Regions from separate parts of the Yersinia sp. KBS0713 genome, predicted to be linked through region 3. Evidence: predicted binding sites of a transcription regulator. Region 3 holds the regulator's gene; each other region holds the start of a gene.

Region 1 (7,401 bases), 1.7 Mb from region 3:
TCCAGTGGCCGTCTCTTCAGTAAGCGCTTACTGATTCTTTTCATCGACCACAGCCAGCTAAAGCGCAACACCAGCAGTGCGCCGTAAATGATGGCAACGTCAGCAAACAGATTCCAGGTTTGAATGGTCGGGTCCAGCTCCGCCTGCACAATCGAGGTTTCCAGAATCCCCGGTAATTGCAGCCCCAACAGGATAAACACCATGCCGTTGAACACGAATTCCAGCATCGACCAGACGCTATCAGCACGTAACCGCATCGTCAGCGGGGCATTACGAATCACGCCAGACTGGCTGATAGTCATGCCCGCCGCCACTGCCGCCAGGATACCGGAGACACCAATATGCTCGGCAATCAGATAGGAGGCGAAAGGCAACAACAGCAGTAACACGATTTGTGTCGCCGGGTCATCACCACTCCAGCGGCTCATCAGGCGCAGCGATTTACTGTATAGCCAGGTGACTGCTACACCAGCCAACAAGCCGCCGATGGCCACTTTCAGAAACTCTAACGTGGCACCGGAGACGGTAAATACCATGGTGCCCATCGCCACCGCGATAGCAAACTTCAGCGCCACCAGACCGGAGGCGTCATTCATCAACGCCTCCCCTTCTAATACGCCCATAATCGATTTCGGAATGCGCCCTTTCCCCACGATACCGGACAACGCCACGGCATCGGTTGGCGACAATACCGCCGCCAGCGCAAAGGCCGCCACCAGCGGGATACCCGGCACCATCCAGTAAATCAGGTAGCCGATACCCACCACCGTGACTAGCACCAAGGCCAGTGCCAGACCCAAGATCTCCCGCCCATGATGGATAAACTCCCGCGTCGGGGTTTTCCAACCATCAGCAAATAGCAGTGGCGGAATAAACAGCACCAGGAATAATTCTGGGTCAAAATCGACATGCAAACCAAAGTGGGGCCAGGCTAACAGGGCGCCACAGACAATCTGCATCAGTGGGAGGGGGATTTGAAACGGCAACATTCGGGTGACAACGCCGGAGAGCGATACCACCAGAATCAGAATGAGGATTGTAAAAAAGATTTCCATGCTTTCCTTAGACTCAACTCAACTCAACTCAACACTACCTATACCCAATAGATTGAAAATTGCGGGGTATGATACAAAAACTGATAGTACTCGCCCGTCAACAGGGCCAACACGCAGCTTTTGATAGTAGATCACTTTTTTATTAAATGGGGAAAAAACCTGTCACAGAGAGCAGGAAAACACAAAAAATGGGGAGATTGCCGTGGTGGTAATATTGGGGACAGGGCGTCCCCAATAGTCGTGGAGTTAAATCGCCCAACCGCCGGCATAGAATGCCACCAGCGCAACCGCAATAATCACGGTGCCGATGTTCAGTTTACGCCATTCGCCGGAACAGATTCGGCCAATCACCAGTGAACTGAAGCCCAGCATAATGCCGGTCACGATATTACAGGTCAGCACGATAAATACTGCGCAAAGCAAGCCGGACATCGCATCAACAAAGTCGTCGAAATCCAGTTTAGACACGTTGCTCAGCATCAGTAAGCCCACGTACATCAGGGCCGGTGCCGTAGCGTAAGCCGGAACCAAATAGGAGAGCGGCGAAAGGAACAGCATGAACAGGAACAGCACACCGACCACCGTGGCGGTCATACCGGTTTTGCCACCTGCCGCCGTACCCGCAGCAGACTCGATGTAGACCGCAGCAGGGGCCGCGCCTACTAAACCAGCAAAGATGCTGCTGACGGAGTCAGAGGTCAGTGCTTTGCCGCCACTGATAATTTGGCCATCTTTGTCCAGCAGGTTAGCCTGACCCGCCACCGCACGGATGGTGCCCGTGGCATCAAACACCGCAGTCATGACCAACGCCAGCACACTTGGCAGCACCACAGGTTTCAGCGCCCCCATAATATCGAGGCTAAAAATCAAAGAGTCGCCGTTGGCATCAGCCAGGCTAGGCATGGCGAACAGCCCTTGGTAGGTCACACTGGGGTCAAAAATCAGGCCAATAATTGAGATGCCGATAATCACCAGCAGAATACCACCTGGCACCCGCAGTTTTTCTAAACCAAAAATCACCGCCAGACCCAATAACGTCATAATCACCGGGAAAGAGGTAAATGCGCCCAGCGCCACTGGCAAACCTTCAATTGGGTTTTTGATAACCAGGCCGACACCATTCGCCGCAATCAGCAGCAGGAACAGGCCGATACCGATACCGGTGCCATGCGCCACGCCCATCGGCAAGTTACGCAATATCCACGAGCGGATCCCGGTAACAGAGATGATGGTAAACAGCACCCCCATCAGGAATACTGCGCCCAATGCCACAGGGATACTGATATGTTGGCCCAATACCAAACTGAATGCGGTAAACGCGGTCAATGAGATGGCGCAACCAATCGCCATCGGCAAATTCGCCCATAAACCCATCAACAAAGAACCCAAGCCCGCGACTAAACAAGTTGCGACAAACACCGCTGTTGGCGGGAAGCCTGCTTTGCCCAACATGCTCGGCACCACAATGACCGAATAGACCATAGCCAAAAAGGTCGTCAGACCGGCCAGCACTTCCTGGCGTACATTACTGCCACGTTCACTAATTTTGAAAAATGCATCAAGCGAACTTTTTGGCTTTGCTGCCGTGTTCGCTTGAGGATTGGTGCTAGACATGGTTATGTCCCCTGTGTGTGTCATTTTAAAGTCGTCAGCGAGCCAGGCGCCTTTTCCATACGTAATCGTTTCCGTCGCTGCCGATTAACTCGTCAACTCCCCTCACACCGAAATGGCGGAGGAAATAGCAAACGATTAGCTGGAAGTACGCATGACTGAAAAAAATCGAGATTTAGGGCAGGTGTCATTTAAGGCAAACGATTATCTAGCCAATAGCAGTGACTAATCAACACCAGATAGCGACATTTCATGCATTTTTTAACATTAATTTGTCCGTAAGCATCAAATCGAGGGCAAACGAAAGTGTGAGCGGCCTCACACCCATTTACCTTGAGTGACCTTTGATACTTAATCGCCGGAGATCAGCTCTCCAATTTGTAGGCACCCCCCTTATCAATCGCCTGCTTATAGGCGGGGCGTTGATGAATCCGCACTAAGAAATCTTGCAGTTTCGGGCAACCCGCAAGGCCACCACGGCTGTTGATGGCCTCAATAGGGAAGCTCATTTGGATATCTGCCGCACTGAAATCGCTGCCCGCAAACCATTGATGTTGGGTGAGATGCTGCTCCAGATAATCGCGGTGCGTGGCAATTTGCTTATTCAGATAATTTTTCTGTACCCCATTGCCCAACGCCTTGGCAACCGGGCGAATAATCCACGGCACTGGCGGCCCGCCCAGTCGGCTGAAGATAAGCTTCATCACCAGCAGCGGCATCAATGAACCTTCCGCATAATGCATCCAGTAGCGAAACTGCTGGCGGTCATAATGACCCGTCGGCTTAAACAGCCCCTGCGCATCATAGGCTTCCTGCAAATATTCGATGATTGCACCTGACTCAGCTAGCGTCAGATCGCCATCAGTGATTACCGGTGATTTACCCAGCGGATGGATTTTTTTTAGTTCAGGGGGTGCCAGCAAGCTGCCCGGATCGCGCTGGTAGCGCTTCAACTCATAGGGGACTTGCAGCTCTTCTAGCATCCACAAAATACGCTGTGAACGTGAATTATTCAGATGGTGGACAATAACCATAACCAAGCTCCATATGTAAGCGACCAAGAAAGTGACGACACTAAAGGAGTGAGTATAGTCGAGTGCCAGATAACGCTATTTATTCTGGTATCATCATAAAAACAGCCTTTAAATTGTAATTCACAATAACAACCTAAAAGATGTATTGCCTGTTGACAACTTATAGTATGTATTTTCCTTTTACAGCTTATTAGTTGTATTGTAAAATTACAGTTTATATGCTGTATTATGCTATTGCACACCATTCCCTGCGGAGGTCTTGATGGACTATCCTATTAAAATTTTGAGTCAATTGCGCCCTACGTTAATTGGCTTTCGAAAGAATAAAGGGCTGACTCAGGCCAGCCTGGCACAACTGTTAGGCATCACCCAACAGTCCTATGCAAAGCTTGAGGCTAATCCTGCATCGGCCAGTGTTGGACGGCTTTTTAAAATATTGCATCTTTTAGATGTCGAACTGATCCTTGGTGAGAAAAGAAACGCCAGCTCGCATCCCAGTAAAACTCACCAGTCAGAAAAAAGTCAGGCGATAAATTTACCGTCAAAACAAGAGGATTGGTGATATGACTCGTCGAACTCAACGGCTCAATATCTGGATGAACGGCCAGCAAGTTGGCTATTGGGAAAAAAACGAGGTGAAGAATTACTGATTTATGCTCAGGAATGGCTAGCAAACGAACAAGGCCGCCCGTTGTCATTATCATTGCCTTTTACGGCCAATAATCAGCCCTATAAAGGCGATATTGTACGAGACTATTTTGATAACTTATTACCCGACAGCGATGACATCCGGCGACGCCTGGCAACCAAATATCACGCGGAGCATCAATCCTTTCGATCTACTGTTTGAACTAGGAAGAGATTGTGTCGGGGCAATACAATTACTCGCCAATGATCCCCCCGCCGATCTGTTCTCTATCCAACAACGGCCACTAACAGAGAGTGATGTAGCGCGTATCCTACGAAACTCATGGTCTGACAATGCATTTGTGCGCCCTGAACACGATGAAGATCTCAGATTATCTATCGCAGGGGCACAAGAAAAAACCGCACTTTTGTTTCACGATCATCAGTGGTGTCTTCCTTATACCACCTCACACCACTTTATGATGTGCTATCAACCCATCCGATTATCGGCTCGGGCCGTAATCAAATTGCGGCCCCAAAAATTAAGTTAGCGATGGCGGTGAGAGGGAGTAAAAATTACTATTTCATTAACCAGATACAGCGGCATCATTGGCGAAAACAGGCTGAACTTGTTGGGTTAGGAGCTGTTCTTGCTGACTTAGCAGAAAGTATCCTGACCGGTCTTCATCGACAATGTGACAAAATAGCGGCGATGCCTTGACTGGTCAGTACAAAAAACCCAGCTATTACACTGGGTTTGATTTCTCTGTTTTTAGACGACAGGGATCAGAATGGGATATCGTCGTCGAAATCCATTGGTGGCTCATTGCCGCCTTGCGGTTGTGCTGCGGGGGCAGACTGAGCAGGGCGTGAAGTCTGACCGCCGCTGAACTGCTTGCCACCTTGTGGCTGTTGAGGTTGACCCCAACCGCCTTGCGCGCCGCCATCTTGTGGTGCACCACCACCTGCCGGAGCACCGCCGCCTTGACGGCCACCCAGCATTTGCATAGTACCGCCAACGTTAACCACAACTTCAGTGGTGTATTTCTCAACACCAGCCTGATCTGTCCACTTACGGGTTTGCAGTGCGCCTTCGATGTAGACCTGAGAGCCTTTACGCAGGTATTCACCCGCTACTTCAGCCAGTTTGCCGAACAACACCACACGGTGCCACTCCGTCTTCTCTTTCTGCTCGCCGGTTGCTTTATCACGCCAGCTTTCGGAAGTGGCCAGGGTGATATTGGCAACAGCGCCGCCGTTAGGCATGTAGCGGACTTCCGGGTCTTGGCCCAAATTCCCGACCAAAATCACTTTGTTTACGCCTCTGCTGGCCATGTTAACTCTCCTGATGAAGTAAATTTTGTACAGTATAAACGAGTAAGTTTAACACGCTAACTACCAAAGGGCACAACTGATCATAAGTGCGTAATGCATTACAGATTTCTCGCGTAATCTCTCTTAATTGCACTCGGATACTGGATATCCATTCAGGTTTTTTTGTGTCATAATTATCCGTTTCGTACTGGCTGTGTCCTTTTTTTGGCGTTGCGAGGCGCACATTTTTGCTTTTTCTAAAGTGTGTTTTCATGGCAAACGGGCGCGAAAAAGGCACAGTGAGAGGCTCAGCAAATCCGGGAAATGTTTGAATGGATAATATCGAAGTTCGGGGCGCTCGCACCCATAATCTTAAGAATATCAACCTGATTATCCCGCGCGACAAACTGATTGTTGTCACCGGTCTATCGGGTTCAGGCAAGTCCTCACTGGCTTTTGATACCCTGTATGCCGAGGGGCAGCGCCGTTATGTTGAGTCTCTCTCTGCCTATGCGCGCCAATTTCTATCGCTGATGGAAAAACCGGATGTCGACCATATTGAAGGTCTTTCACCGGCGATCTCCATTGAGCAAAAATCGACCTCCCATAACCCACGTTCCACCGTGGGAACCATCACAGAGATCCATGATTATCTGCGCTTACTGTTCGCCCGTGTCGGTGAACCGCGCTGCCCTGATCACGATGTACCGCTGGCAGCCCAAACCGTCAGTCAGATGGTGGATAACGTCATCAGCCAGCCGGAAGGCCGCCGCCTGATGCTACTGGCCCCCGTGGTAAAAGATCGCAAAGGCGAACATACCAAAACGCTGGAAAATCTGGCGATGCAGGGCTATATCCGGGCGCGGATCGACGGTGAAGTTTGTGATCTCTCTGATCCACCAAAATTAGAGCTGCAAAAGAAACACACCATTGAAGTGGTAGTCGATCGCTTTAAAGTGCGTGAAGATCTGGCGCAGCGCCTGGCCGAGTCATTTGAAACCGCACTGGAGTTATCCGGCGGCACTGCCGTGGTGGCGGATATGGACGATCCCCACGCCGAAGAGTTGCTATTCTCCGCCAACTTTGCCTGCCCGATTTGTGGCTATAGCATGAGTGAGCTGGAGCCGCGCCTGTTCTCCTTTAATAATCCGGCCGGTGCCTGCCCAACCTGTGATGGCCTTGGCGTGCAACAGTTCTTTGATCCCGACCGCGTGCTACAAAATCCTGAGTTGTCTCTGGCGGGTGGCGCTATCCGTGGCTGGGATCGCCGCAACTTCTATTACTTCCAGATGCTACGTTCACTGGCGGATCACTATAAGTTTGATATCGAAGCGCCATTTAACTCGCTGGATACCGCAATACAAAAAGCGGTGTTGTATGGTTCCGGCAAAGATACCATTGAGTTCAAATACATAAACGACCGTGGTGATACCACCGTTCGCCGCCACCCCTTCGAAGGGGTGCTGCACAATATGGAACGCCGCTATAAAGAGACGGAATCCAGTGCGGTGCGCGAAGAGTTGGCGAAATTTATCAGCAATCGCTCCTGTGCCTCGTGTAGCGGCACACGTCTGCGGCGAGAAGCGCGTTATGTTTTTGTCCAGAACACCACCTTGCCAGAGATTTCAGAACTGAGTATTGGTCACGCGCTGACCTTCTTCCAAAATATGAAACTAAGTGGTCAGCGGGCGCAGATTGCTGAGAAAATACTGAAAGAGATTGGTGACCGACTGAAGTTCCTGGTTAACGTCGGATTGAAT
Region 2 (7,401 bases), 830 kb from region 3:
GCGGACTCTGCCAATCAAGTTGGCTATTGTTGGGCGTCCTAACGTAGGTAAGTCCACACTAACTAACCGCATCCTCGGTGAAGATCGTGTGGTGGTGTATGACCTGCCGGGCACCACCCGTGACAGTATTTACATCCCGATGACCCGTGACGAGCGTGAATATGTTCTGATCGACACCGCTGGTGTGCGTAAACGCGGCAAAGTGACTGAAACTGTTGAGAAATTCTCAGTTATTAAAACCTTGCAGGCCATTGAAGACTCCAACGTTGTACTGTTGGTTATTGATGCCCGTGATGGTATTTCGGATCAGGATCTGTCGCTGTTAGGCTTTATTCTAAATAGTGGGCGCTCACTTGTTATTGCCGTCAACAAATGGGATGGCATGACAGAAGAGGCCCGTGCGCAGGTTAAAGATATGCTAGACCTGCGTCTTGGCTTTGTTGACTTTGCTCGTATTCACTTTATTTCTGCTTTGCACGGCAGTGGCGTGGGCAACCTATTTGAATCCATACAGGAAGCTTATGACTGCTCTACCAAACGAGTAGGCACCTCATTACTGACCCGCATTATGCAAATGGCAGAGGAAGATCATCAACCTCCGTTGGTTCGCGGCCGTCGTGTTAAGCTGAAGTATGCCCATGCTGGCGGTTATAACCCGCCGATTGTGGTTATCCACGGCAATCAGGTGACGGATCTGTCAGACTCTTACAAACGCTATCTGATGAATTACTTCCGCCGTTCACTGAAAGTAATGGGTACGCCAATCCGCATTCAGTTCAAAGAGGGTGAAAACCCGTTTGCGGGTAAACGCAATACCTTGACACCGAATCAGATGCGTAAACGTAAGCGTTTGGTTTCGCACCTGAAAAAAAGTAAGTAACCACAGCAAAGCGCGGGCATTCCGCGCTTTTTGCCTTTTTAGCGTACAGTATTTAAGATGCCATTTTGGCAATTTTCGGCCTGGGCCGCTTACCGGTAGACAAAAGGAGTTGAACACCCGCCATGTCATGGGAAACCTGGAGTTTCGCATTCGGTGTTACTGTACCTAACTTATTGATGATGTTGCTCGGTGTGCTGTTACGGCGTGGTGGTTTGATGGATGACCGCTTCTGCGATGGTGCGACCCGCGTGGTCTTCAATCTCGCCCTCCCTTGCTTGCTGTTTTTCAGTGTCGCCACCAATAATGTTAGCCTGATGGATAACCTACCACTGGTTATCTATGGTGCTGTTGGGACGTTGTTCACCTTCTTGTTACTTGAGTTCTCCGCCAAATGGCTGGTCAAAGACCCGAAAGAGCGCGGTGTCTTCGTGCAGGGTGGATTTAGGGCTAATACGGCGATTGTCGGTTTGGCTTTCGCCATGACCGCCTATGGCGCAGAGGGGGTTGCGTTGGGGTCGATGTACCTAACGGTAACGGTGATACTATTTAATATGCTGTCGGTGATTACACTCACCCGCAGCTTGCAAGCCGGGCAGGGCGGGAAAATCAGCAAAATGGCCTTGTTACGCAGCATTGTGACTAACCCCCTGATTATCGGTTTGCTATGTGGTTTAGCCTATGCTCAAACCCATTTACCTATTCCTACGGTGATTGCCCAGACCGGTAGCTATATCTCTGGCTTAGCACTTCCATTGGCGCTGTTGTGCACTGGGGCGAGTCTCGATTGGCAGGCGATGTTCCGTTCGTCTAATGTGGCGGCGTTATCTTCGGTGGCCAAACTATTCGTGGTGCCTATGCTGATGACCCTCGGCGGTTTGCTGATGGGATTCCGTGGCGCGACGCTAGGAATTATCTTCCTCTTTTCCGCCACGCCAACCGCCGCAGGTAGCTATGTGATGACCCGTGCGATGGGGGGCAATGCCACTTTGGCGGCGAATATTATTGCGCTCACCACGGTCGGTTCATTCTTCACCACCGCACTTGGGATCTATCTCTTACGTTCGCTGGGCGTAATTTGAGTGTTGAACCGCAAAACAGGAGAGAAATGATGGATGCGTTATGTCCGATTTGCCAAAAAGTGATGACAGAAGTCAGTGGTCACTATCATTGCGCTAACTGCCATGGCAACTACCAGCAGCAGGCTGATTGCCCTGATTGCGGCAAACCGCTGCAAGTGCTTAAAGCCTGTGGCGCAGTCGACTATTTTTGCCAGCAGGGTCACGGGTTGATTTCGAAAAGCCGTGTGCGCTTTAGTTACCTGCCGACACTCTGATAGTGCCACGAGGGGCTGAAACGGCTCCGCTACTCTTTTGCTGCTTTGCGTTGGCGCGGCTTCTTCGCCACATTGATCTGGGTAATCTCACTCTCCACCCAACCATCTTGCAGCCGAGTGGTTAATTTATCACCTGCTTGCACTTGTCTGGTGCTCTTGAGCAGTGCGCCCGCAGGGGTCTGAGTGACGCTGTAGCCGCGGGCTAATGTCGCTAATGGGCTGACGGTTTCCAACTGTGAGCAGGCGATGCCAAAGCGCTGACGATAGCCATTGAGCTGGCGCTCCAGTGCTTGACGCAAACGGTACTCTTGCTGCTGTACCCGTTGGTGGTAGCGGTGGATCTGCCCCTGCGGCTGCGCTTGAACCAAGCGCTGCTGGAGCTTTTCGCTGCGCCGACCCAATAAGCGAATCTGGTTCTGCGCACTCTCTGCCAGGCGTCGTTGCAGCTTCAACAGCAGTGTCTGCTGACGTGCCAGTCGTAAATGGGGATGTTGTTGCTGCAACCGGTGTTCGAGGCGGCTGAACTGCTGCCCACGTTGCGCCAGATAGTAATCCATCGCCATCTCCATCCGTTGCTGCTGCCCCTGTATTTGCCGAACCAATTCAATCTGGTTACGGCTGACTAACTCTGCGGCAGCGGAAGGGGTAGGGGCGCGTAAATCGGCAACAAAATCAGCAATAGTGACATCGGTTTCATGACCGACAGCACTGACAATCGGAATGCGGCTGTTAAAGATGGCGCGGGCAACCCGCTCGTCATTGAAACTCCACAGATCCTCCAGCGAGCCGCCACCACGCCCGACAATCAATACATCACATTCAGCGCGTAAGTTAGCGAGCTGAATGGCGCGGACTATCTGCAATGGTGCATCGGCACCTTGCACCGCTGTCGGGTAAATAATGACCGGCAGTGAGGGATCACGGCGCTGTAAAACTTGCAAAACGTCGTGCAGAGCCGCGCCGCTGGCGGAGGTAATCACCCCGACCTGCTTAGCCGGGCTGGGCAGAGATTGCTTGTTAGTTTGGTCAAAAAGCCCCTCTGCGGCCAATTTCTGCTTGAGCTGCTCGAATTGTTGTTGCAACAATCCGTCACCGGCAGGCTGCATGCTCTCGGCGATTAATTGATAATCACCACGGGGTTCATACAGCGTAATCGATGCCCTGACCAACACTTGTTGGCCATTTTGCGGACGGAAAGTGGTGCGGCGATTGGTGTTGCGGAACATCGCGCAACGCACCTGCGCCCGATCGTCTTTCAGGGTGAAATACCAGTGACCGGACGACGGCTGAGAGAAGTTGGAGATCTCGGCAGTGAGCCAAATCTGGCCCATTTCCATTTCCAGCAGCTGTCGCACCGTCTGATTAAGGCGGCTGACCGTAAAAATTGTTGATGCAGAAGATAGTGGCATGTGACCTGGATCAAATTTTAAAACAAGCACTTAATTGATCGATATTACCTGCCTCACACCTGTTGGCAAGAAATATTATGAGAAAGTACTGGAGGCAAACGGTTACGCTCTGTAGAATGCCACGGCAATATTTTATCTTTTCACATTCACCTTGGTGAGATATTGCCCATGCTACGTATCAAGAAAGAAGCACTAACATTTGACGACGTTCTCCTGGTTCCAGCCCACTCCACAGTGCTGCCTAATACGGCGGAACTTGGCACTCAACTGACCGCAACTATCCGCCTAAATATCCCTATGCTCTCCGCAGCGATGGATACTGTTACCGAAGCTCGTCTGGCCATTGCGCTGGCGCAAGAGGGCGGTTTAGGTTTCATCCACAAAAATATGTCCATTGAGCGCCAGGCTGAAGAAGTTAGCCGGGTGAAAAAGCATGAAAGTGGCGTTGTCACTGAGCCACAGACTGTTACACCAACCACCACTCTTCGCCAGGTTAAAGAGCTGACCGCCCGTAATGGTTTCGCCGGCTATCCGGTGGTGACCGAAGATTACGAGCTGGTTGGGATCATCACTGGCCGTGACGTTCGCTTCGTTACCGACCTGGAGCAACCAGTGACGGCGGTGATGACACCGAAAGATCGTCTGGTTACCGTCAAGGAGGGCGAGGCGCGCGAAGTTGTGCTGCAAAAAATGCATGAAAAACGCGTCGAGAAAGTGTTGGTTGTTGATGACAGCTTCCACTTGCGCGGCATGATCACCGTGAAAGATTTCCAAAAAGCAGAACGCAAGCCAAACGCCTGTAAAGACGAACACGGTCGTCTGCGGGTTGGTGCTGCTGTCGGTGCCGGAGCAGGTAACGAAGAGCGTATCGACGCGCTGGTTGCTGCTGGCGTTGATGTTCTACTGATCGACTCCTCCCACGGTCACTCCGAAGGTGTGCTGCAACGTATCCGCGAAACCCGTGCTAAATATCCAAACCTGCAAATCGTGGGCGGTAACGTCGCGACTGGCTCGGGCGCAAAAGCGCTGGCGGATGCAGGGGTGAGTGCGGTTAAAGTGGGTATCGGCCCTGGTTCAATCTGCACTACCCGCATTGTTACAGGCGTCGGCGTGCCACAGATTACGGCAATTGCAGATGCGGTCGAAGCGCTGGAAGGCACCGGTATTCCGGTTATCGCCGATGGGGGAATTCGTTTCTCCGGTGATATCGCCAAAGCCATCGCGGCGGGCGCTTCTTGCGTCATGGTCGGTTCTATGTTGGCCGGTACTGAAGAGTCTCCGGGTGAAATCGAACTGTACCAAGGCCGCTCATTCAAATCTTACCGCGGGATGGGTTCACTGGGCGCGATGTCCAAAGGCTCCTCAGACCGCTACTTCCAGACCGACAATGCGGCCGATAAATTAGTGCCGGAAGGCATTGAAGGGCGCGTGGCGTACAAAGGTCTGCTGAAAGAGATTGTGCATCAACAAATGGGGGGCCTGCGTTCATGTATGGGGCTGACCGGTTGTGGCACCATCAATGAATTACGCACCAAAGCTGAGTTTGTTCGTATCAGTGGTGCCGGTATTCAAGAGAGCCATGTGCATGATGTGACTATCACTAAAGAGTCACCAAACTACCGCATGGGCTAACTCCTCGGGCTGAAACTGGCGAATTGGGTGATCGTCCGCTGCACATGCTCTGCAGCGGGCGTTAACTCCTTTCTTGAGTCCTGCCGATGGAATGCTTTCAATTATTTACTTTTATTAAAAACCCTTGGAATTTGCCGCACATGACAAAAAATATCCATCAACATCGCATCCTTATTCTTGATTTCGGCTCGCAATACACTCAACTGGTGGCGCGCCGTGTTCGTGAGATTGGTGTCTATTGTGAATTATGGGCGTGGGATGTCACTGAAGCCCAGATCCGTGAATTTAATCCAAGCGGTATCATTCTTTCCGGCGGCCCTGAAAGCACCACCGAACACGACAGCCCACGTGCGCCTGATTATGTGTTCACCGCAGGTGTACCTGTGCTAGGTGTGTGCTACGGCATGCAGACCATGGCAATGCAGCTGGGCGGCAAAGTTGAAGGTTCAAATCAGCGCGAATTTGGTTACGCGCAGGTTGAGATTAAAACTGATAGCGCACTGATCCGTGATATCAAAGATGCCATCAATCCAGCCGGTGAAGCAGTGCTGGATGTGTGGATGAGCCATGGCGATAAAGTCACCGCTATCCCCTCTGATTTTGTCACTGTTGCCAGCACCGACACCTGCCCATTTGCCATTATGGCCAATGAAGAAAAACGTTTTTATGGCGTGCAGTTCCACCCAGAAGTGACCCACACCAAGCAAGGCCAACGTCTGCTGGAGCGCTTTGTTCTGGACATCTGCGCCTGCGAAGCGCTATGGACACCTGCTACTATCATCGAAGACGCCATTGTCCGCCTGCGTGAGCAAATCGGTGAGGACCACGTGATCCTCGGCCTGTCCGGCGGTGTTGACTCATCAGTGACCGCAATGCTATTGCATCGTGCCATTGGCAAACGCCTGACCTGTGTGTTTGTTGATAACGGCCTGTTGCGTTTGAACGAAGCGGATCAGGTGCTGGAGATGTTCGGCGATAAATTCGGCCTGAATATTGTCCATGTGGCCGCAGAAGATCGTTTCCTCTCGGCACTGGCGGGAGTGGACGAACCAGAAGCCAAACGTAAAATCATTGGTCGCGTATTTGTTGAGCTTTTCGACGAAGAAGCCTGCAAACAAGAGCAAGTTAAGTGGTTGGCGCAGGGGACTATCTATCCAGATGTGATTGAATCTGCTGCATCTGCTACCGGCAAAGCGCATGTGATTAAATCTCACCACAATGTGGGCGGCTTGCCGAAAGAGATGAAACTTGGGTTGGTAGAGCCACTGAAAGAGCTGTTTAAAGATGAAGTGCGCAAAATTGGTCTGGAGTTGGGCCTGCCATATGACATGCTGTACCGCCATCCATTCCCTGGCCCTGGTTTAGGTGTCCGCGTGCTTGGCGAAGTGAAAAAAGAGTATTGCGATTTACTGCGCCGCGCCGATGCTATCTTTATCGAAGAGCTACACAAAGCGGATCTCTACAATAAAGTCAGCCAGGCCTTTACCGTGTTCCTGCCTGTTCGTTCGGTTGGCGTGATGGGCGATGGTCGCAAATATGATTGGGTTGTTTCACTGCGTGCGGTTGAAACCATCGACTTCATGACCGCACACTGGGCGCATCTGCCATATGAGTTCCTGGGGCGCGTCTCAAATCGTATCATTAATGAAGTGAATGGTATCTCGCGCGTGGTTTACGATATCAGTGGTAAACCACCAGCAACCATTGAGTGGGAATAGCCTACTGCCTTTTGAAGAGTATTGACCACGATAGCCAAACCCTTAAACCCTCTGCCTTGGCAGGGGGTTTTCTCTTTTTGACGATGGATAAAGATTGAGGGAAGACTCAAATTTCTGACGGTATTTTTGACGGTATTACTTAGCAAGAGACACTGACATGCTCACTGATACAAAACTAAAAAATCTCAAGCCAAGAGATAAGCTTTATAAGGTTGCCGATCGTGATGGACTCTAGCCAACACTGAATATCAAAGTGGATGATGTCAAAACGCTGCGCGGGGAGTAAGGCATCAGCCCCTATTTAGTCATTTGAGGGAGCGCCTGATGCTCCCTCTCTTATTTAATTTTTTCATTATGCCAATGCATCAAAATATAGTCGCCGTCAATGCTCTTGCCGGTAGCAATCGCCACCCACCCCTGTTTTTGATA
Region 3 (7,401 bases):
GTGACGCAATCCACGCGCACAGAAAGTGCTTAAGATAATGCTTTTTTTTAATGGTATTGTAATCGGTTAAACCGAGTATAGGCTTGCCGGGACGCTTTCTCAATACTAAATCGCTCCCGGCTTTTATGCCGCTTAGTGACTATTTCTATTGAAAATTAATTCCCTTTTTATCTTTTCGCAGCGCATAGCAATGAATGCCATATCCCAATAGTGCTAACACAACCGTCGACAGCATCACCGTCACTGTTGCCAGCAATGCCTGGCTGATAAAAGCGGACACCATCATGCTCGCGACAAAACACAACCCTAGCTGAAGCGTGTTTTGCAGTGCAGCGGCTTTGCCAGTGTTCGCCGGAAAAGGCATTAATGCATTCGCTACGATAATAGGGTAGCAGGCACCATTCACAAGCGCCATTATGCAGAAAGGAATAAGTAAGCTCACCAGTGTCGGAGTGGTAAAGGTTGCGATGAGATAGAGCGCGATCATGCTGGCGCTATACCCCGCCAACAGCCATGGCAGCAGGGTATTTCCTTTGATGCGAGTCAGAGCGCTACGGCAACCGAAACCGCCTAAGAGAAAAGCCAATGTCTGTGGAACATAACTTAAACCGATGACGTTCGGGCCATATCCCATGTCGCCCAAAATAAAAGGTGAACCGGTTAACCAAGCGAAAAATCCGGCACTACATGCGGCGAACATCATCACGTTGCCGCTAAACTGTGGCGATTTCAATAACTGGTAGAAACTGATCCTAGCCCTACTTTGATCGGCTTTATCAGTCGCGGATTTTTTCCGCTCTTTCAACAGCGCCGTTGGGATCAGGAGCAGCAGAGTAACGGCCAGCAGAACGACAAAAATGGCGCGCCAACTGAAGTGATTTAACAGCCAGGCACCCAGCAAAGGTGCCAGTGCCGGCGACAACGCCACCAGCGGCATGATAGTTGCGAATACGCGGTTGGCTTTACCGTCGCGATAACGATCCACCACTAAGGCTTGCCAGCTCACGGCGGCAGAACAGACCCCCACCGCTTGAATAAAACGCAGGATTAATAACTGGGTGGCAGTCTCAACCCACAAAATCCCCAGACAGCCGATAGCAAATAACCCCAACCCGACCAACAGCACCGGTTTACGACCTATTTTATCCGATACCGGCCCCCAGATAAGTTGGGCGATAGCGAAACCGGCGAGGAAGATGCTCAGACTGGCACTGATGGCACCGGCGGAGGTTTGCAGCTCTTGTTGCATTGCGCCAAAGGCGGGCAAATACATGTCGGTGGCCAGATAACCCAGCATACTTAAGCCAGCCAGGTAGAACATGAAGCTAGAGGTGGTTTTCATTCTTTATTCTCAATGTGAAAATGTTGCAGGCGTTGCTGTTGTCAATATGTTGTTATTGTAAATGTATTATTACAGGCAATTTTATTGCGGGGGCATTCTATCCGGCGAGTGATTCGATTGTGAAACGGTAATATTTGCGCCATGCTATCAAAATATTTGATGTCTGAATAAATGAGCAACAGGAGCAGAAGATAATGTGGTCTGAATACTCGCTGGATGTGGTTGACGCGGTCGCACGTACCGGTAGCTTCAGTGCCGCCGCTCAAGAATTGCACCGTGTGCCATCGGCGATAAGTTATACCGTGCGCCAGCTTGAAGAGTGGCTGGCGGTGCCGCTGTTTGAACGGCGTCATCGTGACGTAGAATTAACCGCCGCAGGTGTCGTTTTTATCAAAGAAGCTCGCGATGTTATCAAAAAAATGAATGGCACTCGCCGTCAATGCCAACAAGTGGCGAATGGCTGGCGAGGGGAGTTAACCATCGTGGTGGATAAAATCGTCAAACCACAGCGCAGCCGCCGCTTAGTTCTGGATTTCTATCGACATTTTCCTGATATCGAATTACGGGTACGTTATGAGGTGTTCAATGGCGTCTGGGATGCGCTGGTGGACGGGCAGGCTGAAATGGCCATCGGCGCCACGCGTGCGGTGCCAGTCGGAGGGCGGTTTGTTTTTCGCGACATGGGCTTTTTAAGTTGGCAATGTGTGGTGAGTGTCGAACACCCATTAGCGCGGTTAACCGGGCCACTGACCGATGATCAGTTGCGGCCTTACCCCGCACTCTGTCTGGAAGATACCGCGCGCAACCTGCCGAAACGGGACACCTGGACCTTAGATAATCAGCAGCGGTTGGTGGCACCGGACTGGGCGACGGGGATTGACTGCCTGTGCGCGGGGCTATGTGTTGGCATGGTGCCTGCTCATATGGTCTCGCCGCTGATTGCGCAAGGGAGGCTGGCAGCGCTAAGCTTGGCTGAACCGCTACCGGATAGCCCATGCTGCCTGACGTGGGAGCAGAACAACCACTCACCGGCACTGGCATGGTTGCTGGCGTATTTGGGTGACAGTGTCACGCTAAATGCTGAGTGGCTGAAAGATGACAACCCATCAGCTACTCAGCATGACGACACCAGCAACTGAGAGCAAATAACCGCGCCGGTAGCCGAGTTTGCTACCGGCAGAAGAGAGTTAGCGGCGATAATCGCGGAACGGGCCATCCGCAACAGAACGTCGCTCGACCAGTTTCGGGTGCACCTCAATGGTCTGGGGGTCTTCGCGCTTGCTGACAATACGGTCGAGCAACATCGCAAAAGCGGTTTCACCTAATCGCTCTTTTGGCTGATGAATGGTGGTCAGCGCAGGGGAGAAGTAGCGCGCGTTGCGCACATTATCATACCCGATCACTGAAATATCTTGCGGCACCCGCAAGCCCAGCTCATCGGCTGCGCATATTGCACCCATCGCCATAATATCGCCGCCACAGAATACCGCGGTCGGGCGATGTTTTTGCGTCAGAATCTGGTGCATGGCTTTATAACCGGACTCCGGTTCGAAATCGCCCTGAACCACCCATTCATCACGCAGCGTGATATTGGCCTCCTCCAGGGCTTTCAAAAAGCCCTGATGGCGACCACCGCCAGTATTACGGGATAGCTGGCCGGGAATAGCGCCGATATCACGATGACCGCGCTCAATCAGATAACGTCCAGCCAAATAGCCGCCTTCAAAGGCGTTATCGATAATCGAGTCAGTAAAGTCGCCACGTGCTGTCCCCCAATCCATCACCACCATCGGGATATTACGATAATCTTCCAGCATCCCCAGCAACTGCTCGGGATATTCTGAACACATCACCAGCAGTCCATCAACACGCTTTTGTGCCAGCATCGCCAGATAGGCTTTCTGTTTATCCAGATTATTATGAGAGTTACATAAAATCAGCGTGTAACCCTTGCTATAACAACTGTTTTCAACCGCTTCGATCACTTCAGCAAAATAGGGCGCTTCGCTGGACGTTGCCAGTAAACCAATTGATTTGGTGTGATTAACTTTCAAACTACGGGCCACAGCACTGGGTGAATAATGCAGTTCTTTAATGGCCGCCCACACGGCAGCCTTAGTATTTTCGGCGACGAAACGCGTTTTGTTAATCACGTGCGAAACGGTGGTGGTGGAAACACCCGCGTGTTTGGCCACATCTTTAATCGTTGCCATAAAAAAAATGACTCCTAAGCTCACCTGTTACAGTAGGTAAGTATTATGTTAATCGTTTGCCTGCAGACGCGAAACCACTCAGACAGAAGCATGTTATTGGCTGGAAAATGGAATCAGCTGGTTGTCTGAGAGTATTTATTGGACGTTATTGGTCGGTATGCAGTTATGAACTGCGAATTTTGGCTGATCTGGAGGAAAAGTGAAAGAGGTATTCAAAGTTATAAAGTGCGTAATGAGCACAAGATTTTTTTTCTGAATTGTGGGAAGATATTTTAACACACTAACTATGTGCCTTTTCCCTACGACAAACTGACCGGCTGAGGAGTTTTTATGGATACCAATCTGAAAATGTCGCTGATTACGACTGTTGGTGCGCTGGCGATGATTATTGCCTTTAGCTTCGTGGCGGTAATGAATTAATTAAGCCGCTTGCCGGTAAAATAGTAAAGTAGGGCGGTTTACCCGCCCTTAATTATTGCTTGATGTGCTAACACATCGTCTCGCGCTTATTGCCTTCTCAGGCTAAATTCTTCTCAACGAATGCCCAGTTAACCAGCGCCCAGAAATTTTCCAGATATTTTGGCCGCGCATTGCGGTAATCAATATAATAAGCGTGTTCCCACACATCCACCGTCAGTAACGGTTTATCCGTGGTCGTCAGCGGGGTTGCCGCATTAGATGTACTCACAATCGCCAGCGTGCCATCGGCTTTTTTAACCAGCCAAGTCCAACCTGCGCCAAAGTTTTTCACTGCGGCATCGGTAAATTGTGCTTTAAATTCAGCAAAAGAACCAAATGATTGATTAATGGCATCAGCCACTTTACCGGTCGGCTCACCACCACCATTTGGTGACAGACAGTGCCAGTAGAAAGTATGGTTCCAGACTTGGGCCGCATTGTTAAAGAGACCACCGCTGGAGGTTTTTACTATCTCTTCCAGCGTTTTGTCAGCAAACTCACTATCTTTAATCAGATTATTGAGGTTAATCACATAGGTATTATGGTGTTTGCCGTAATGGTACTCCAGCGTTTCAGCTGAGATATGGGGTTCCAGTGCATTTTGTGCATAAGGTAATGCCGGTAATTCAAAAGACATAGCTCTCTCCTTTCGGGTTGCTCAGGGTGTTTGCTCCTCAAATCCCATCAATAGCCGCAGGCCATGATGTGGCGAAGAGCGGTTAAAAGCTTAATTGTTGTATTTTTGTTGTGGGTATAATCTTAACAATTTTCGACAGAAATGACAGTTATAACCACAGTATTAGTATGGCATTGGCATTAGCCAAGATAGATCACGGGGATAACAGAAGTTTGGCGAGTGGGGTACTCACAGCCAACAGCAGTGCTGGCTGTGAGTTGAAGAATTAGCGGATAGTTTTAGGTGTGACCACGCGGCGAGCACCCACATAGTGATCTTGCCAGTAGTCGTTATTCAGCATACTAATGCGGATCTCTTCGCCGGTACGCGGGGACTGAATAAATTTGCCGTTACCTAAATAGACACCGACATGATCGGCAACGCCGCGATTGGCAATATTAAAGAACACCAGATCACCACTCTCTAATTCAGCACGTTTGACTGGCGCGGCATCACGTAAATGATACATCTCGTTAGCAGTACGCGGCATTTTTATTCTGATCACATCTTTATAGGCGTAATAAATAAGCCCACTGCAATCAAAACCGGTATTCGGCGAGGTGCCGCCCCAACGATAAGGTTTACCGACTTGTTTCATCAGTTTGCTCATTGCCGTTTGCTTCGCATGTTGGTAGCGCTTTTTATGGGCAGGGCTGAGCTTGATTTTATTATTTGCAACTAATTCTGTGCCAGCTTTACCTTGAGTCTTATTTCGATGCCGACCATAAGCAATTTTTTCTGTTTTTTTGACCGCCGCCACTTTTTTGTTGGCCGCTGTTTTAGTATTCGTTTTTTTAACACTGCTGGGTTGTTTTATGGTGGGTTTACTTATTTCTTGCACTTTCTTCTTAAGAGCTTTCGTTGTGTTACTGGCTATGCTCTTTTTATTGCTGCTGACGGCGGTTTTATTGGTGCTGGTTTTGCCGGTGGCAGTTTTAGCGCTGGCAATTTTCGCTTTCTTGGTACTTTTATCAGCTTTTCGCTTTTTACGATCATCAGGGCTGGCTTGGCTGACCTGACCTCTCTTTTGCTCCGCCGACACCTGTGCCTGCGGCGACGCATGCGCCAAATTTAAGAATAGTTGGGTAAACAGCAGCACAAACAGCGTAAGAATTAAACGCATAATAACGCTACCAACCTTAGCCCTGAGATGAATATGAAGAGTCACAGTATTGCCGAAACTCAGGATATAAAAAAGCGAAGAGATACAGGATTCTAATCGATATTGTGAGAAAACGTTAATGGCTTCACAATTGTAGCTTATTTATGCTTTCAGCGAACTTAAATCAACCATTCGTCAACGAGTTATATCCGTCGTATCTAAAACCGTAGGGTTGTTAGCGACACTCACTCATCTGAATCACTGACTTGAGTTAGCGTATCGAGATTCGTTTGCTGGCAGACTACCTGTGGCCTCAATAACTTAGGGTATTATTGAAATAAACGCCTGCTACACGATAAAGAAGATATTAGTGAAGTGATGGGATCAAAAATGTTATTCTCAATGCACATATTTGTAGCTGACAGCTAACTCTTTGCTGATGGCATAAAGTCCCTGCAAAAGATGGCGTTTTATTCCAGCGGTGACAGTCGCTACAATAGAGCGGACGCAATAATGATATTGAGTAAAAAGCATTGTAGCCACGATATGGCTTGAGGAAGCAAGAAATGACGACGATTGATAAAATTCAGCGCCAGATAGCAGAAAACCCAATCCTGCTGTACATGAAGGGCTCGCCAAAGCTGCCAAACTGCGGTTTCTCTGCTCAGGCTGTGCAGGCGCTATCGGCCTGTGGCGAACGCTTTGCTTATGTTGATATCCTGCAAAATCCGGATATTCGTGCTGAGCTGCCAAAATATGCCAACTGGCCAACATTCCCGCAGCTGTGGGTAGATGGCGAATTGGTTGGCGGTTGCGACATTCTGATGGAAATGTATCAGCGTGGTGAATTGCAACAGCTGCTGAAAGAGACTGCAGATAAGTACCGTTCACAGGAAGATCAACCCGCCGCAGAGTAATGTGCGCTGGTGGTCAGTGAATCAAAAAAGGTGGCTTACGGGCCACCTTTTCATATTTATAACATGCCGTTTTCTGATAAAAAACGCGTTACTCGGACTCTCCCGCCGGTATTGGCCAGCCGCCCAATTTCTTCCAACGATTAACCAGCTCGCAGAACAGCTTTGCCGTTTGCATGGTGTCGTACAAGGCCGAATGCGCCTGGCTGCTATCAAACGGAATACCTGCGGTCAGGCAGGCTTTTGCCAACACGGTTTGCCCCAGCACCAGCCCGCTAAGAGCGGCGGTATCAAAAGTGGCGAATGGATGGAACGGATTGCGTTTTAAACTCGCCCGCTCAGCCGCAGCCATGACAAAACTGTGATCGAAATTGGCGTTGTGTGCCACGATGATTGCCCGGTTACAGCCTTGATCTTTTAGCCCTTTACGCACCGCTTTAAAAATGGCGTGTAAGGCATCGTGTTCACTCACTGCACCACGTAAAGGGTTGGTAGGGTCAATCCCATTAAATGCCAGTGCTTCAGGTTGCAGATTGGCACCTTCAAAGGGTTCTACATGAAAATGTAGTGTTTCATCCGGTAGCAACCATCCCTCTTTGTTCATCTGTAAAGTCACGGCGGCAATTTCTAATAATGCATCGGTTTGAGCATTAAAACCGGCGGTTTCAACATCAATTACTACGGGGTAATACCCA
Region 4 (7,401 bases), 440 kb from region 3:
CCATCGGCAGGGGCCGCAGGGCTGATACCGCGGAGAATTTGCCCCAATGCATCTTTATTTTCTGCCAGGAAGAAACTCAGCACTTCGCGCTGCTCTTCTTCGAGCGATAGCGGCGCTTGTGACAACCATTCAGATAAGTTGTCCGCCAAATCCAGCATTTTATCGTAGGCATCGGCTTCTTTTTTGGTTGTGAAAGTCATTTTTTCCTCACCCTGTCTTACCACGACGAATTTTATTTCAACGGCCATGAATAAATGTCCTTTTTGCTTACAGATAACTGTACATAAACACAGTATAATGTGATTTATCGGGGGGATGCAACCTCCATCGCCCCACTGTGATTATTTTAATAACCGGGCTTTGCAGTTTTTGCCTTTAATCTTGCCCTGTTGCAGCTGCTGTAAGGCGCGTTTAGCGCTGGCCTTGCGGATGGCAACATAAGCATGAACAGGGAACATGTCGATTTTACCCACATCCGCCGCAGTTAAACCGGCATCACCGGTCAATGCACCCAGAATGTCGCCGGGCCGAATTTTTGCTTTGCGCCCACCGTCGATGCATAAGGTCACCATTTCTGGCTCCAGCATGGTGTTAGCACTGCGGCTCAACTGATCTGCTGGCGTCCATTTCAGCTTAATTTGCAGATAATCCTCAATCGCGTGGGCGCGGGTCATCTCTTGCGGCGTACACAGGCTGACGGCAAGACCACTCATCCCTGCCCGCCCGGTACGACCAATGCGGTGTACGTGAACTTCGGGATCAAACGCCAGTTCAAAGTTAACCACCAGCTCCAGGTCTTTAATATCCAGACCCCGGGCGGCAACATCTGTTGCCACCAGTACGCGGCAGCTACGATTAGCAAAGCGGACCAACACCTGATCACGGTCACGTTGCTCTAAGTCACCGTGCAACGCCAGCACACTGATGCCACGGGACTCCAAGGCCTCATAGACGCTTTGGCAATCTTTTTTGGTGTTACAAAATACCACCGCAGATGCCGGCTGATAGTGGCTAAGTACCGAGATCAGCAGCGGTAACCGTTTTTCGCGAGTGATTTCAAAGAACAGCTGCTCGATGGCGGGCGCCTCATCCCCATCATCCACTTCAACATTGACCGGCTGGCGCTGCACCCGCGCACTAATTTGTTCAATTCCAGCCGGATAAGTGGCGGAGAACAGCAGTGTTTGGCGCTGTGGCGGGGTGTAAGCAATCACATCGTCAATGGCATCGGTGAAACCCATATCCAACATGCGGTCAGCTTCATCCAAAACTAGAATTTTGAGATCATCAAGAACCAGCGTTTTTTTGCGTAAATGTTCCTGAATGCGCCCCGGCGTACCCACCACGATATGTGGCGCATGTACCAGAGAATCCAGTTGATGGCCCATTGGCTGACCACCACACAAGGTCAGGATTTTGATGTTCTGAGTGAAACGGGCCAGGCGGCGCAGCTCTTTGCTGACCTGATCGGCCAATTCGCGGGTCGGACACAGCACCAGTGCTTGAGTCACAAACTCACCCACCGCAATTTTGTCTAGCAAACCAATGCCGAATGCCGCGGTTTTACCGCTACCGGTTTTGGCCTTCGCCCGGACATCCTGCCCGTTGAGGATTGCCGGCAGCGCTGCGGCTTGTACCGGTGTCATTTCGGTATAGCCAAGTTCATTAAGATTGGACAACTGCTCAGCAGGCAGTGTCAGGGAAGAGAAGGAAGTTGTGCTCACGGCAATAACTCTTATAACTGGATGGAATGGCAGCGATGGCCTGAAGGCAAGCGCAATATTTTGGCGCGATAATACCAGAAATGGGGCCATCGCCGGAACAATAGTGTAAAGCTGGCGCAAAATAGCCCTGCTGCAGCCCCACAAGCCGCACATTCATCCTGCCAGGACTCATTAGTGGGATATTATTTCCGCAAAAATTCACGGAATAAATGCGCCAACACCCGCTGTTCGGCTGGATACGCAATCGTTTTCGTTGCTGTTTTACTCTATACTGACGCCCATAAAATTAATTGCACGTCGAATGAATGTGTCATCTCACACAGATTAGGTATCTCACTATGCTAACAATTGGAACCGCACTGCGCCCAGGCGCTACCCGTATCATGCTGCTAGGATCTGGCGAGTTGGGCAAAGAGGTGGCGATTGAGTGCCAGCGACTGGGGCTGGAAGTGATTGCTGTTGATCGCTACGCAGATGCGCCTGCGATGCATGTCGCCCATCGTAGCCATGTGATTAACATGCTGGATGGTGCGGCACTAAAGCAGTTAGTTGAGCAGGAAAAACCTCACTATATCGTGCCGGAGATTGAAGCTATCGCCACCGATATGCTGGTTGAATTAGAGAAGATGGGGCAACGGGTGGTGCCCTGTGCCGAAGCGACCCGCCTAACGATGAACCGTGAAGGGATTCGCCGTCTGGCAGCTGAAACGTTACAATTACCCACCTCCAGCTACCGTTTCGCTGATACCGAGAGCGCATTTCGCCAGGCGGTGAGTGACATTGGCTATCCGTGCATTGTGAAGCCGGTGATGAGTTCTTCCGGTAAAGGGCAGAGTCTGATCCGCCATGAAGAGCAGCTTAAGGCGGCGTGGGATTACGCCCAACTGGGTGGCCGTGCGGGCGGCGGGCGGGTGATAGTCGAGGGGCTGGTAAACTTTGATTTTGAAATTACCCTGCTGACCATCAGCGCTGTTGATGGCACTCATTTCTGCGCACCTATTGGTCACCGTCAGGAAGATGGCGATTACCGTGAATCCTGGCAACCACAGGCGATGAGCGCGGTGGCATTGGCGCGGGCGCAAGAGATAGCCTCGCAGGTGGTCACGGCATTGAGCGGTCACGGGCTATTTGGTGTCGAGTTGTTTGTGTGTGGCGATGAGGTTATTTTCAGCGAAGTCTCACCACGCCCACATGATACCGGTATGGTGACCCTGATTTCGCAAAATATGTCTGAATTCGCGTTACATGTTCGCGCATTTCTTGGGCTGCCAATTGGCACTATCCGCCAATATGGCGCAGCTGCATCAGCCGTTATTTTGCCTGAATTAACCAGCCAAAATATCCATTACCACGGGCTGGAAACCGCGCTGACGGGTGATACGCAAATTCGCTTATTCGGTAAGCCGGAAATTGCCGGTAAGCGGCGCTTAGGCGTGGCGCTGGCAGTTGCTGATGATATTAGCACCGCCATTGCGGTGGCGAAGCGGGCGGCGGCAGCTGTCGTGGTAAGTGGGCAGTAACCATTATCCCAATAAAAACCCGCCATTAATGGCGGGTTTTGCGGCTTAATCGGCAACTACCCCTCATAGTGATCTTCGATCTCATCCGCATCTGGCTCATTATCACGGCGATAATCAGACTCCTCGTGCTCATCGAAGTCAGTGTCTTCAAAGATAGCCATGGCCTGTGGATCATCCTGATGCCGCTCACGGATCTCTGCAGCGACCAACGCAATCGCCTCACCACTGCTCATACCTTCCGACATGAATTGATGAATACGTTCAACAGCTTCTTGCTGCTCCTCATGGGAGAGTGAAGGCATACCCGCTAGCATTGATTTATCTCCTGGATATAATTGTTCAAGTATACCTGTTTATTCTACTCTACGGTGAATTGGCTGCTCTATGCAGAAGTGACGCCAACCCGCCGGTGATTTATGCTAATCTCCTCCACGGCCCAATATTCACCAGCACCCTCTCCAGCCGAAAGAAAAGAGTCGCGACACATGAGTGTAAAACCCCTGACCTTCACAGCATTGCCCTATCAGCCTAACGCCCTGCTCCAGCAATTTACGCCACTTGCCCATCAGGCCTGGGCCATGCTGTTGCACTCCGGATTCGCCGAGCACGCCCATAATCGTTTTGATATTTTGGTCGCCGACCCATTGGTCACGCTCACGACACGAGGGGAACAGACTGAAATTGCCCGTGCTCAGGGGTCAATAGTCTCATCCGCAGACCCATTCTCTTTATTGCAGCAAGAGTTGGATAAATTCGCGCCACCCATATCACCACATCCCGACCTGCCATTTTTGGGTGGCGCATTGGGGCTATTTGGTTATGATCTGGGCCGCCGAATTGAGAAAATCCCCACACTGGCCGAGCCAGATATCACCTTACCCGATATGGCCGTTGGCTTGTATGACTGGGCACTGATTGCCGATCACCAGTTGCAGCAGCTGACTCTGATTTGCCATGGTGATGCCGGGCCGCGCCTACAGTGGCTGCAACAGCAAAAGATACGTGACACTGTCACACCATTTGCACTCACCAGCCCATGGCAGGCCAATATGTCGCGCCAACAGTATGGCGAAAAGTTCCGCCAGATTCAGGCCTATCTACACAGCGGCGACTGCTATCAGATCAATCTGGCGCAAAGATTTAGCGCTGGCTATCAGGGCGATGAGTGGCAGGCCTTTCTCGCTTTAAGCCGCAGTAATCGCGCGCCTTTTTCCGCCTTTATACGTCTGCCCGACAACGCGATACTGAGCGTCTCACCTGAGCGCTTCATATGGCTGGAAAACCAGCAGATCCAGACGCGCCCAATCAAGGGCACACTGCCACGGCTGGCAGACCCCGAACAGGACAGCTTACAAGCGGCACGGCTGGCGAACTCCAGCAAAGATCAGGCGGAAAATCTGATGATTGTCGATCTGCTACGCAACGATATCGGCCGAGTGGCTCAACCGGGCAGCGTGCGGGTGCCTGAATTATTCGTGGTTGAACCCTTTCCGGCGGTGCACCATTTGGTCAGCACCATTACCGCCACCCTACCCGCAGAGTGCCCAGCAACGGCACTGCTCCGCGCCTGTTTCCCCGGTGGTTCGATAACCGGCGCCCCCAAAATCCGGGCGATGGAAATTATCGAGCAGTTGGAGCCGCATCGGCGCAATGCTTACTGCGGTAACATTGGCTATATTAGTTGCTGTGGCACAATGGACACCAACATCACTATCCGCACCCTATTGACTGAAAACGGCAAAATTTACTGCTCTGCTGGCGGTGGTATTGTGGCCGATAGTCAGGAGCAGGCTGAATATCAGGAGACATTTGATAAAATCGCCCGCATTTTGCCACAACTTGAAAATGTCTCGTTTTTAAGCAGGGATAACTGATGAGTGAGAGACTCCGTGAGTGACATGTGGGTTAATGGTGTAAATAGATCGCTGATCGGAAAAACACTGCCTGAATTTATCAGCCGCTTCCAATTACAGCTGCCGCAGCCGGGCTGTTTCTCTACTAATAGTCGCCATGCGGCGGTATTAATTCCGATAATTTGTCGGCCAGAACCTACGTTGCTATTAACCCGGCGATCAACTCATTTGCGTAAACATGCCGGTCAGGTCGCCTTCCCCGGCGGCAAAGCCGATCCAACAGATAGTTCACTGATTGAGACCGCCCTGCGGGAAGCTGAGGAGGAGGTCGCGATCCCTGCCAGCGCAGTGCATGTCCTAGGGCAACTGGCACCACTGGATAGCTCCAGCGGCTATCAGGTCACGCCGATTGTCGGTTTAGTTCCCGACAATATTGCTTTTCATGGCAATGAAGATGAGGTCGCGGGGCTATTTGAAATGCCGTTACACGAGGCGCTGAGTCTCTCCCGCTACTATTCACTGGATATCCATCGCGGTGGAATCAATCACCGGGTCTATCTATCTTGGTATGAGCGCCAGTTTGTTTGGGGGCTGACAGCGGCGATTATCCGCCGATTGGCACAACAGGTGAGTATTTAATTTAATCTAATCCCATACGCCAGGCATGGATACTGGGTGATCCGCTTCACAACGTTTCCCTTTATAAAACTGAAATACAGCATAAAGCGATCCCTATCACCCCATCACATCGATTTTTACTCTATTTTCTCTGCACATCCTTTTTAAAAAAACTGTAAACTTGCCTGTCAGCGTTATGAAATATCTGTAAAATATCTTTCATCAAAATAAACCACTAAATATATAAGGTTAAAAGCTGAGAGTAAAAAAGCCGATATCACCCTACGCTGTTGCGAATAGTGATAGGTAACTGTTGCGGTATCAACTTGATACCGCCGACACCAGTAGTACCCAAATTAACAGCGCTCTGTGATGGCATGACTGATATCACCATGACCTCACCTCGGTATTTGATGCGAAGTTATCTGCCGCCAGCCACAGAACGCTTATACTTAATACAGATATTCTTAGCTGCCCTATGCGATAAGAATAACAAGATGCGTTGTGAAGGAGTTTTAGCGTGATTAGCGTTTTTGATATGTTCAAGATTGGTATCGGTCCATCCAGCTCCCATACCGTTGGGCCAATGAAAGCTGGCAAGGAATTTGCTGATTTGCTGGTGACTCAAGGGCTGATGCCATCTGTCACGCGTGTCGCCGTGGATGTTTACGGCTCCTTGTCACTGACCGGTAAAGGTCACCACACTGATATCGCGATTATTATGGGGTTGGCGGGCAATATGCCTGACACCGTGGATATCGATGGTATTCCTGCCTTTATTCGTGATGTGGAATTACGCCAAAAACTGATGTTGGCCAATGGCTTGCATGAAGTGGACTTCCCTCGTGAGGGCGGTATGGTGTTCCGTAGTGATAATCTGCCGCTACACGAAAATGGGATGCAAATTCACGCCTTTGCCGGTGATGAGAAAATCCTGAGCAAAACCTACTACTCCATCGGCGGTGGTTTTATCGTTGATGAAGAGCACTTTGGTAAAGCGGTGGTCAATGCCGTTAGCGTGCCCTATCCGTTTAATTCTGCGGAAGAAATTCTGGCTAACTGCGAACAAACCGGCATGTCCATCTCCGGGATGGTGATGCAAAATGAGCTAGCGATGCACAGTAAAGAGGAGATTGACGCTTATTTCACCGCCATCTGGCAGACCATGCGGGCCTGTATCGAACGTGGCCTAAATACCGAGGGCGTGTTACCCGGCCCACTGCGTGTACCACGCCGTGCTGCTGCGTTGCGCCGCTTGCTAGTCTCCTCTGATAAACTCTCCCATGACCCAATGAACGTCATTGACTGGGTCAATATGTACGCACTGGCGGTTAACGAAGAGAATGCGGCCGGGGGTCGTGTCGTCACCGCCCCGACGAACGGTGCGTGCGGTATCGTCCCGGCAGTACTGGCCTATTACGATCACTTTATCGAGCCGGTTACCCCTGAAATCTTTATCCGCTACTTCCTCTCCTCTGGCGCTGTCGGGATTTTGTATAAAATGAACGCCTCTATTTCTGGGGCTGAAGTGGGTTGTCAGGGCGAAGTGGGGGTTGCCTGCTCCATGGCCGCCGCTGGTTTGGCCGAGTTACTGGGTGCCAGCCCGATTCAGGTCTGTATCGCCGCTGAGATTGGCATGGAGCACAATTTGGGGCTGACTTGTGATCCCGTGGCCGGGCAGGTACA

What was found. Region 3 encodes PurR, which represses purine synthesis genes. Its sites were predicted from a motif close to CANGCAAACGTTTGCNTG; they were not measured.
Region 1: a site for PurR is predicted at 2,728-2,745, ahead of FFE93_RS01730 (NCS2 family permease). Genes of this name have one in related genera too.
Region 2: a site for PurR is predicted at 3,714-3,731, ahead of guaB (IMP dehydrogenase). Genes of this name have one in related genera too.
Region 4: a site for PurR is predicted at 1,962-1,979, ahead of purT (formate-dependent phosphoribosylglycinamide formyltransferase). Genes of this name have one in related genera too.

Annotation. Positions count from the first base shown of each region.
Region 1 covers NZ_CP042173.1:374,607-382,007, reverse strand. The annotation lists gene FFE93_RS01735 (Na+/H+ antiporter) at 1-1,055, opposite strand, end outside; gene FFE93_RS01730 (NCS2 family permease) at 1,302-2,669, opposite strand; gene FFE93_RS01725 (glutathione S-transferase family protein) at 3,032-3,700, opposite strand; gene FFE93_RS01720 (helix-turn-helix transcriptional regulator) at 3,963-4,262, shown strand; partial or broken gene FFE93_RS01715 (HipA N-terminal domain-containing protein) at 4,264-5,048, shown strand; gene FFE93_RS01710 (single-stranded DNA-binding protein) at 5,114-5,662, opposite strand; gene uvrA (excinuclease ABC subunit UvrA) at 5,974-7,401, shown strand, end outside.
Region 2 covers NZ_CP042173.1:1,241,190-1,248,590, forward strand. The annotation lists gene der (ribosome biogenesis GTPase Der) at 1-880, shown strand, start outside; gene FFE93_RS05780 (AEC family transporter) at 1,003-1,959, shown strand; gene FFE93_RS05785 (zinc ribbon domain-containing protein) at 1,989-2,213, shown strand; gene xseA (exodeoxyribonuclease VII large subunit) at 2,243-3,622, opposite strand; gene guaB (IMP dehydrogenase) at 3,791-5,254, shown strand; gene guaA (glutamine-hydrolyzing GMP synthase) at 5,395-6,972, shown strand; gene FFE93_RS05805 (GNAT family N-acetyltransferase) at 7,309-7,401, opposite strand, start outside.
Region 3 covers NZ_CP042173.1:2,069,306-2,076,706, forward strand. The annotation lists gene punC (purine nucleoside transporter PunC) at 146-1,342, opposite strand; gene punR (DNA-binding transcriptional activator PunR) at 1,537-2,481, shown strand; gene purR (HTH-type transcriptional repressor PurR) at 2,530-3,555, opposite strand; gene FFE93_RS09685 (YnhF family membrane protein) at 3,886-3,975, shown strand; gene sodB (superoxide dismutase [Fe]) at 4,073-4,651, opposite strand; gene FFE93_RS09695 (C40 family peptidase) at 4,917-5,813, opposite strand; gene FFE93_RS09700 (Grx4 family monothiol glutaredoxin) at 6,359-6,709, shown strand; gene rnt (ribonuclease T) at 6,798-7,401, opposite strand, start outside.
Region 4 covers NZ_CP042173.1:2,506,192-2,513,592, forward strand. The annotation lists gene FFE93_RS11865 (YebG family protein) at 1-248, opposite strand, end outside; gene dbpA (ATP-dependent RNA helicase DbpA) at 342-1,724, opposite strand; gene purT (formate-dependent phosphoribosylglycinamide formyltransferase) at 2,063-3,244, shown strand; gene FFE93_RS11880 (YoaH family protein) at 3,301-3,558, opposite strand; gene pabB (aminodeoxychorismate synthase component 1) at 3,730-5,118, shown strand; gene FFE93_RS11890 (CoA pyrophosphatase) at 5,143-5,736, shown strand; gene FFE93_RS11895 (L-serine ammonia-lyase) at 6,236-7,401, shown strand, end outside.